DNA from 4 places in the Cohaesibacter sp. ES.047 genome. Region 3 is predicted to be linked to each of the others. Evidence: riboswitches for the same ligand, from Rfam matches in the RefSeq annotation. Region 3 holds a riboswitch; each other region holds the start of a gene.

Region 1 (2,198 bases), 2.4 Mb from region 3:
CGTTTGCGCGAAGGGGAAAAGGCGAATAGCAGGCCGACATCATAAAGCGTACCGCCCTTGATATCGATTAGACCCTTGATATAGGGGCGGATAATGCGGTCAAGGCCGGGGCGGCGCAGCAGCGACGCGATGACGCCCGGATCGGCGATCCGGATTGTGAGGTCGGGGTCAGGCTTCCTACCCAGCGGCACCCTCGTCCCGTCCCAGAGTTCAATGGCGATGTCGGCATCGAGTGCCTTGGCCACCTCGTCAAGAAGGGCAAGTGTTGCCTTCAGTTGCCGCTGCGTTCCATTTTGCCCTGTCATGATGATCCCGTCCGTTCGTTCCGGAGGCAAAGGATACCAGCCGGTTCCGACATGAATAGGCCGCAAGTGTCACCGGAATATGGCGGAGGAGGGAAACGTCTTCTTTCTTGTGTTGCTTGACCAATGGAACAATGACTCCTTCTCAGACAGCGCTCGAAAGGCCGCAGAATTGGTTCCCGCCATGCGAAAGGGGATTTTGGACGAGTTGCAGGCACTGAAGCTCCTTCAGGATCAGCCTGATAGTGCAGATGCCTACCGGGCTGCTCAAGAGATCGTCAAAAAGCGAGGTCTCGAATTTGCCCCCCATGCGATTGTGCTAGACCATCCGATCCAGAGGTGGTCCTGGTTTCTAAACCAGTTTGCAGCCCAAATCAGGTGGGTCGGGTTTTCACATCAGGATGCTAGTCTCTCCATACCATTCGTCGTGTCATATGCCTCACTCGGTTCCGCAGGATCGAGAGACCTTTGAACGAATTTTATTCGAAAACTGATGCATCTGGTATTATTGATCGAATAAACAGAACTCGCTTCTCGCACCCATCCCTTTGATCAAATTGAGAGGGGCTACGATTGACAGCTTTTGTCAAAGGTCGCATAAAAGTGTTCGTCGGTTTCCTTGACGGAATGAAAAGGGAATCCGGTGCGTGGCAGATGCTTGAGCCTGTCGCCAATCCGGAGCTGTCCCCGCAACTGTAAACAGAGAGCGCCCTCAAGCTGGCCACTGGATCGAAGTAGATCTGGGAAGGTCGGGGAGCGTAATGACCTGTAAGCCAGGAGACCTGCCGACGTCCATTCATTCAACCCGGGCGGGGTGTCCTGGAGGAGGGTCGCATGACAATGCGCATATCTTTGCGTCTTCGCCATATCTTTTCTGATTGCATCAGACTTGCCCGACTTCGGTTGCTTCGCCGCATCTGGAGCACGGGATTATGCTTTTATCTTCCCTCGGTTCGGGATTGGTCCGCGTCGCTTTTACGCACGGAACGACCACCCCGCAGCTGCCCTACGTATTTCAATCAGGTCTTTCCGCTCGACAGATTGCCGGTGCCATCATCGCCTTCATGGTCGGGCTGTTCTTGTTTTTAGGTACGGCGCTGGCTGCACCCATTTCAGTTACTGATGAATCCGATGTAACCGTCACTTTCGCCGAGGCTGTCGACCGGATCGTGGCCTTCAATGCCTATAATGGCGAGTTTGTCCGGGCCGTTGCCGGGATCGAGACCCTTGTCGGCATGGATGGCAATGCGCTGAAGGAAGTTGGCTATTGGCCGGATGACGGATCTGTCGCGGTTGCTGGTGTCAATCAGCGTGAACCCGACTATGAGGCGATCATCGGTCTGGAGCCGGATGTCGTGATCTTTCCGCGCAACGGGGCATGGCAGGAAGCGCGCGACAAGCTCGCAACCTTCGACATCCCCGTTCTGGTGCTGACGGGTTGGGATCCCTTGCGTCACACAGCCAACGTTGCCGCCATTGGTGATATCACCGGTCATCCCGACCGGGCAGAAAAGCTCAATGCCTTTTTCACGGGTTATCAGGACCTGCTCAAAGAGCGTCTCAAAGGCGTCAAGAAGCGCTCGATATATGTGGAGCATGGTGCTGACTATCATGCTCCGACCCCCGGTTCCGGCTGGCATGACATGATCGCCGAAGGGGGCGGTGACAGCATTCTGTCCGACATTGACATCGCCAAACAGCCTGCTTCGAAGGGGTCAGTACATTCCTTTGTGCTCGAACCGGAGTTTATTCTCAAGAAAGATCCCGAAGTCATCATCAAGTTTCATCAGCGATCCTATCTTCCAGCCTCCAAGGCAGCGCAGAAGGTGCATTTCGACAGTTTGCTGGCGCGTCCTGGGTGGTCGGACTTGCAAGCCGTGAAGAATGGCGAGCTCT
Region 2 (2,198 bases), 2.3 Mb from region 3:
CCACAAACGCAGTCGGTGACCATCATTTCGATCAGCTCTATGAGGCCTATATCAAAGATGATGACGTCGCCGACTTCCTGAAGGAAAAGAACCGACCGGCCTATGACGATATGGTGGATCGCTTTTTGGAAGCGATCGAGCGCGGCCTATGGACACCAAGATCCAACAGCGCCGCCTTCCATCTCAATCAAAACCGGTCAAAACGAGGGGACCCCCAAATGGAGATGCTTTCATGACAGATGACATGAATGAAGAGACACAAAACGCGCGCCACACCGAGAAGATGAAAAAAAAGAAGGCAGCCCGAGACAAGATCCTTGCCACCAAGACCATCGAAAAAGGCCTTGTGATGGTTCACACCGGCAAGGGCAAGGGCAAATCGACCGCAGCCTTCGGGATGGCATTCCGCTCACTTGGACACGGCCACAAGATTGCGGTGATCCAGTTCGTCAAAGGGGCATGGAACTCCGGCGAAAAGCAGATTCTGGAAAAATTCCCCGAGCTTGTCACCATCAAGTCTATGGGCGAAGGCTTTACCTGGGAGACGCAGGATCGCCAGAAGGACATCGACAATGCCCGCTCGGCATGGGATGCCGCCAAGGAGGCGATTCTCGATCCGGAAATCCGGTTCGTGCTGCTCGATGAGCTGAATATCGTTCTGCGCTATGATTATCTGCCGATCGACGAAGTCGTCGCCTTCCTCAGGGATGAAAAGCCGGACGATACACACGTCGTCATCACCGGCCGCAACGCCAAGGACGAACTGATCGAAATCGCTGATCTTGTTACTGAAATGACGCTGATCAAGCATCCGTTCCGCTCCGGCGTCAAGGCGCAGGAAGGGATCGAATTCTAAAGGTCAAGTCCAATGCGGTGCATCAATGTGTGATTTGCATTGAATTGCACCATACGGGCAAGTTGACTTGCCTGACCAAAGTCCTTTAGGACTATTGTCATGATGGTTCTCCCTTCCCGAGCGTGGTTGGGAGATTAAAAGGGAACATGGTGAGGTGTACCCATCAGGGACCAAATCCATGGCTGTCCCCGCAACTGTGTTCGGCGAGCCGCCGCTCCTGATTTGCCACTGGTCTTTATGACTGGGAAGGCTTGAGCGGAAATTGGCGACGACCCGTAAGCCAGGAGACCTGCCATCAGGACGTTGATCATTCGGATCAACACTCTAATCAAGACGCCGGGGAATGCGTTTGGTGGAGAGACCGCCTGACGGCATTCTTCGCTTTCGTCGTTGGCCCTCCCTTCTCCAAGAATATTTCTTTTCGCGCGTCTCCACTTTGACAAACCTGTCACGGGAGATATTTTTTTGAACAAATTTGTAACTGCGACTGCGCTCGCCGCCTCCATGCTGTTCTCGACCGCAGCATTCGCCCATTTCCAGCTTGCCTACACACCAGACGTCAATGTCTCGCGTGCTGGAGATGTCCCCTACAAGTTGATTTTCTGGCACCCGTTTGAAAATGGCCATGTCATGGACATGGGCAAGCCGGAAGCTGTCTTCGCGGTTCACAAAGGCAAGAAAATCGACCTGATGGACAGCCTCAAGCCGATGACCTTCAAAGGCTCGGGGAACGAAGCGGACGCCTATGATGCGACCCTTCCTGTCAAACGCAACGGCGACTACATCGTGGTTGTCGAGCCTGCCCCCTACTATGAAGGCAGTGAAGACATCTACATTCAGCAGATCACCAAGAGCTTCCTCAACAAGGGCGGCATTCCGACCGGTTGGAATGAGCCGGTTGGCCTGAAAACCGAGATTGTTCCGCTCAACAAGCCGACCAACATTCTCGTGGGCTCCACCTTCACAGGTCGTGTGTTGAATGACGGCAAACCCGCTGCCGGAATTGAAATCGAAATCGAATATATGGCTGCCGAGCCTGACATGGATGCCAACGCCCCCGGTGAGGTGAAGGCAGACCCTGCTCCAGGCGGCTCTGTTGTCGCAATCTCCGATGAGAATGGCTACTTCACCTTCGGTATTCCAAAGGCTGGGTTCTGGGGCTTTGCTGCCCTCGGCTCAGGTCCGGACACCGAATTTGAAGGCAAGGAACTGTCTCAGGACGCTGTCATCTGGATCAAGGCGTTCGACCTCGATTGATCGATCTTCATGTCACCACCGGCAGTTCGTCTGCCGGTGGCTTCGGGCCTTGAAGGTTCGAAGAAAGGAACAAACAAATGCATAT
Region 3 (2,198 bases):
TGGGCGACCGTGGCACTGAGCGCATATGCGAGACTTCCGCGCCCCAAACCAACTTGAAAGCGCGCCGGAAGCCTGGAGAGAGACCATGAAAACGACCTTGAAATCCGCTGCACTCACCGCATTCCTCGCCATTGCGGCAACCTCTGCATCCGCCCACGGTTACAAGCTGGGAGACATTTCCGTCCATCATCCCTATGCCATCGAAACCCCCAAGGTGGTTAAATCCGGTGGCGGCTACATGACCATCACCAACAATGGCGAGAAAGACGACGCCCTCGTTGCAGTCAAGGCGGACTTCCCGCAGGTCATGTTGCACAAGACCGAGATCAAGGATGGCGTCGCCACCATGCCGCATATGCCCAAAATCGTGGTGAAGGCCGGCGAAACCGTCACCTTCAAGCCCGGCAGCCTGCATGTCATGTTCATGGGCCTTAATGGAGACCCGTTTGAAGTGGGCGAAAAAATCCCTGCGACGCTGGTGTTTGAAAAAGCCGGTGAATTGGATGTCGTATTCAATGTTGAAGCCCGCAACGGCAAAGCCGAAGAGATGTCCATGGACCATTCTGGACATGACAAGTCCGATCCCCACGCTGAGCACAAGCACAAATAGGATCGGTCATGACAAACATTGATACGAATGCCGCGTGAGCTTCCCTTCTGGAAAGGAGCGGCACTCTTCGGGCTCGCCATTTCCCTGTTCTTCCCGCTTGCAGGGTTGGCACTGATCGGCGCGTTGTTGATCGACCTTGTCGTGGTGTCAAATCTGCCCCGGCTGAAGGCAGTGGTGAGTTAACCCGACATAACAGGACCGCTCGCGACAGGCGTTGCGGGCGGTCTCATAGAACCAAGAGTTTCAGCCAGAGCATGAAAATGGATGGGCTGGGTTATGCGTCTGAGTTGCTTGTTTGTTTTGGGTGCCTTTGCTAGGGTGCGCGGGCATGTGGTTCCGCAAGTAGAAGCGGATCAAAAGGGAACCCGGTGCGGACTACCCAACAGGGGCCAAAACCGGGGCTGCCCTCGCAACTGTAAACGGTGAGCAATCCTTCATTGCCACTGAGATCTTTGGATCTTGGGAAGGGAAGGAAAGCGCATGAACCGTAAGCCAGGAGACCTGCCACAGCGTCAAACCACGCAACCCGGACGAGGGAATCCGGCAGGAGAATATTTGGTGTACACCAAGCCGAACGCCAGCGCTCTTTAGGATACTTTCATTCTGGATAGACCCAGTGCCTATGTCACTGTGCTCCACCCAGCTTCGCCATCTTGATCAGTTAGCCAGCGTTCCACTGTTTCTTTGCCAGATTCAAGGTCTCGACTTCTTTTGACTTTGGATATCAAAAATGAATCTCAAATTTCAAACCCCATACGCTGCTGTCTTTGCCGTCGCTGTTCTGACATCAGCCCCTTTTTGCTCGGTGTCATGGGCTGAGGACACGCAATACCCGGTCACGATCGAGAATTGTGGCTATGAAACCACCTTCGAGGCAGCTCCAACCCACGCGGTTACCTTGAGCAACAACGCGACGGAAATGATGCTGGCACTCGGCCTTGAAGATCACATGGCCGGCACATCCTACATGGCCAATCTGACGATCAGCCCGAACTATGCCGAAGCCTACAAAAAAGTACCGATCCTTTCGCCTCTCGTGGCGACCACAGAACAGCTGATCGATGCTGAGGCTGATTTCGTTTATGCCGGTTACCCCGACGGCTTCAGCAAGAAGCGCCATTCGCGCGAGCAGCTTCAGGATCTGGGCATGAAGACCCACATGAACACCGAAGGCTGTAATCTGGGCAAATATGGCTTCGAGCAGCTCTATGCTGAGATCCGCACCATTGCCAAGATCTTCAACGTCAAGGATCGTGGCGAAGCACTGATCGAGAATCTGTCTGCCCGCGTCGCCGATATCGAAGAGAAGCTCAAGGACGTCGAGCCCGTTTCGGTCTTCATTTTCAATGGTGGCGAATCCGCTCCCCGCGCTGTGTTGGGCAACACCATGCACTCCACCGTCGTTGAGCTTGCCAAGGGAAAGAACATCTTTGGCGAGATGCCCAAACGCTATGGCACCGTCGCCTGGGAGCAGATCGCGGAGCGCGACCCGACCTTCATTGACGTTTTCTATTCCGGAACGGCAAGCGGCAAGGTCGTCGACAATCCGACCAAGGATTTGGGCGACGTGCGCATCAGCATTCTAAAA
Region 4 (2,198 bases), 2.4 Mb from region 3:
CAGACCTGACAGCAGCGGCAAGGTCGGGCGGCTTCCGTTTAAAAAGGGCTGCACTCAGATTTCTTGCTGAAATCCTAGAATTGTAGACACCATGTCCCCTAAAAATGAGGCAAGGAGACTACGATGCCCAATTCCCATTTCACTGAAGAATTCAAGATTGAAGCCGTCAAGCAAATCACCGAGCGAGGGTACTCCGTTGCAGAGGTATCTGAGCGGCTTGGTGTCAGTAGCCATTCGCTTTATGCGTGGAAACTGCCATGACAATGCTGTTGCCGAAAGCTTTTTCAACCTGCTCAAGAGAGCACGCATCCGGCGACGAGTCTACAAAACAAGGGCTGATACCAGACAGGACATCTTCGACTACATCGAAATGTTCTACAATCCAAAACGCAAACACGCTACAAACGGAATGCTCTCGCCCGTCGAATATGAGCGACTAAAAATTTGAAGCCCCGAGGTGTCTACAATTCTAGGGGCAATTCATATGGAAAAATCTCAGCCACACCCTCCAGACTATCTTGAGGCTTCCTCACGAGACCGAGCGCAGAATTAAGCCTGTTCGCCGGTTTTGTTATTCTCAAAATTCGTGGCTCGATCTTGAGTACTGAGTTCGATTGTTTGTTTCAGTAAAAATTGTGCCTAAGTGAGCAATTGACACCGCGGGCGCGTGATGTAAAAACGCTGGCGAAGGTTCTCCCAAGGCGAATGCTACGGGAGATGAAAAGGGAATATGGTGAGGGTGACCCAACTCGGGACCGATGCCATAGCTGCCCCCGCAACTGTAAGCGGATAGGACTGAGCAACATGCCACTGGGGCAAAGCCCCCGGGAAGGCGCTTAGATCTGATATGCCGCAAGCCAGGAGACCTGCCTTCGAGGGGTTCTTCAAAGAGCCTTTTATCAACCGGGCGGGGTGCTCCGGCGATTGTGAAGGATGGGCCTCTATCCGCGCTTTCTGCTGCTGCCTTGCTCATTGTCAAAAAAGCTTCGGGGTGAAGTGAGGATGACCAACGGCCTGTGCTTGGCGGGATCAATCCACTCCATTTCTCGATTCTATTGGCCAAAACCATGATGTCTCTCTAACGAGAGCGCGTGGTCACTATGTCAAGGAATGCATTATGCTCTTCAGCAAAACCAGCTTTATTCAGGCCTCACTAATCGCGGTCGGCATTATCGGCGCTGCCACGGCTTGGGCGGCAGAACCGATCGAAGTCGGCCAAACCTATCTCACTAGAGGCGTTGAACCCACCAAGGGGTCCAATGGCTGGGCTCTGGTCAGCCATGGCATTGGCGAGAATCTGTTCTCCGTTGATGAGAAAGGCGCGTTGGTGCCCCAACTCGCAAACGATGCCAAAAGGACAGGTGATCTGACTTGGGAAATCGAGCTCGCACCCGGCAATTTCTTCTCTGACGGCTCTGCTGTTGATGCGAAAACTCTGGCTGCCGGTTTTGAAGAAGTCTTTGCCGACAACAAAGCTGCATTGGCAACAGGAGGCAAACTGAGCTTTGAAGCTTTGGCTGATCTCACCCTTAAAGTGACCACTGAGAAGCCTGTGCCACGCATTCAAGCCCTGTTTGCCGAATGGCCTCTGATTGCCTTCAAGCCTACGGGTGATGGGCAGGCTGTTTTTTCCGGTCCGTATGCGGTCACTAGCTTCAAGGCGGACTCTGACATCGAGTTGGTTCCCAATGCCTATTATGAAGGTGCCGAAAACCGCTCGCCTGTCACTATTCACAAATTCGGCGATGCTCAAGCAATGACTTTGGCGCTGGAATCCGGCGAACTCGATTTGGCATTCGGATTACCCTCCGAGACGGTCTCTCGGCTCAATTCCAATCCTGATCTCACGGTCAAGTCATTCCCTGTCGGCTATCAGTATTTTGCATGGCTAAATACAACTCGCCCGGCCTTGTCCGACAAGCGCGTGCGTCAAGCTCTTGATCTAACATTTGATCGCAAAGAGTTGGTTGCTGCGATCAACGGTGGCTTGCCTGCAATTGGCGCCTATGCTCCTTACTTCCCCTTTGCAGCCAAACAAGCTCGACCTACGGATCTCGAAAAAGCCGCGTCTCTGCTCGAGGAAGCGGGGTGGGTGAAAGGATCTGATGGAGTGCGCACAAAGGATGGCGTAGCCCTGACGCTGTTAGCTTTGACCTACCCACAACGCCCTGATCTCGTCACGATGCTGCCGGTGGTCA

Evidence for each region. Region 3 has a riboswitch for cobalamin ahead of CPH65_RS06200 (ABC transporter substrate-binding protein). Riboswitches for the same ligand answer to the same signal wherever they lie in the genome.
Region 1: another riboswitch for cobalamin. It lies ahead of CPH65_RS17205 (ABC transporter substrate-binding protein); the one in region 3 lies ahead of CPH65_RS06200 (ABC transporter substrate-binding protein).
Region 2: another riboswitch for cobalamin. It lies ahead of CPH65_RS19140 (DUF4198 domain-containing protein); the one in region 3 lies ahead of CPH65_RS06200 (ABC transporter substrate-binding protein).
Region 4: another riboswitch for cobalamin. It lies ahead of CPH65_RS17140 (ABC transporter substrate-binding protein); the one in region 3 lies ahead of CPH65_RS06200 (ABC transporter substrate-binding protein).

What each region holds. Positions count from the first base shown of each region.
Region 1 is NZ_LT907844.1:3,750,744-3,752,941, reverse strand. It holds gene CPH65_RS17215 (class I SAM-dependent methyltransferase) at 1-305, opposite strand, end outside; cobalamin riboswitch at 897-1,107, shown strand; gene CPH65_RS17205 (ABC transporter substrate-binding protein) at 1,235-2,198, shown strand, end outside.
Region 2 is NZ_LT907844.1:4,172,712-4,174,909, forward strand. It holds gene cobN (cobaltochelatase subunit CobN) at 1-236, shown strand, start outside; gene cobO (cob(I)yrinic acid a,c-diamide adenosyltransferase) at 233-856, shown strand; cobalamin riboswitch at 943-1,168, shown strand; gene CPH65_RS19140 (DUF4198 domain-containing protein) at 1,322-2,113, shown strand; gene cbiM (cobalt transporter CbiM) at 2,191-2,198, shown strand, end outside.
Region 3 is NZ_LT907844.1:1,377,555-1,379,752, reverse strand. It holds gene CPH65_RS06205 (copper chaperone PCu(A)C) at 86-610, shown strand; gene CPH65_RS23770 (hypothetical protein) at 638-793, shown strand; cobalamin riboswitch at 925-1,134, shown strand; gene CPH65_RS06200 (ABC transporter substrate-binding protein) at 1,341-2,198, shown strand, end outside.
Region 4 is NZ_LT907844.1:3,735,233-3,737,430, forward strand. It holds gene CPH65_RS17130 (transposase) at 124-261, shown strand; partial or broken gene CPH65_RS17135 (IS3 family transposase) at 245-448, shown strand; cobalamin riboswitch at 672-889, shown strand; gene CPH65_RS17140 (ABC transporter substrate-binding protein) at 1,118-2,198, shown strand, end outside.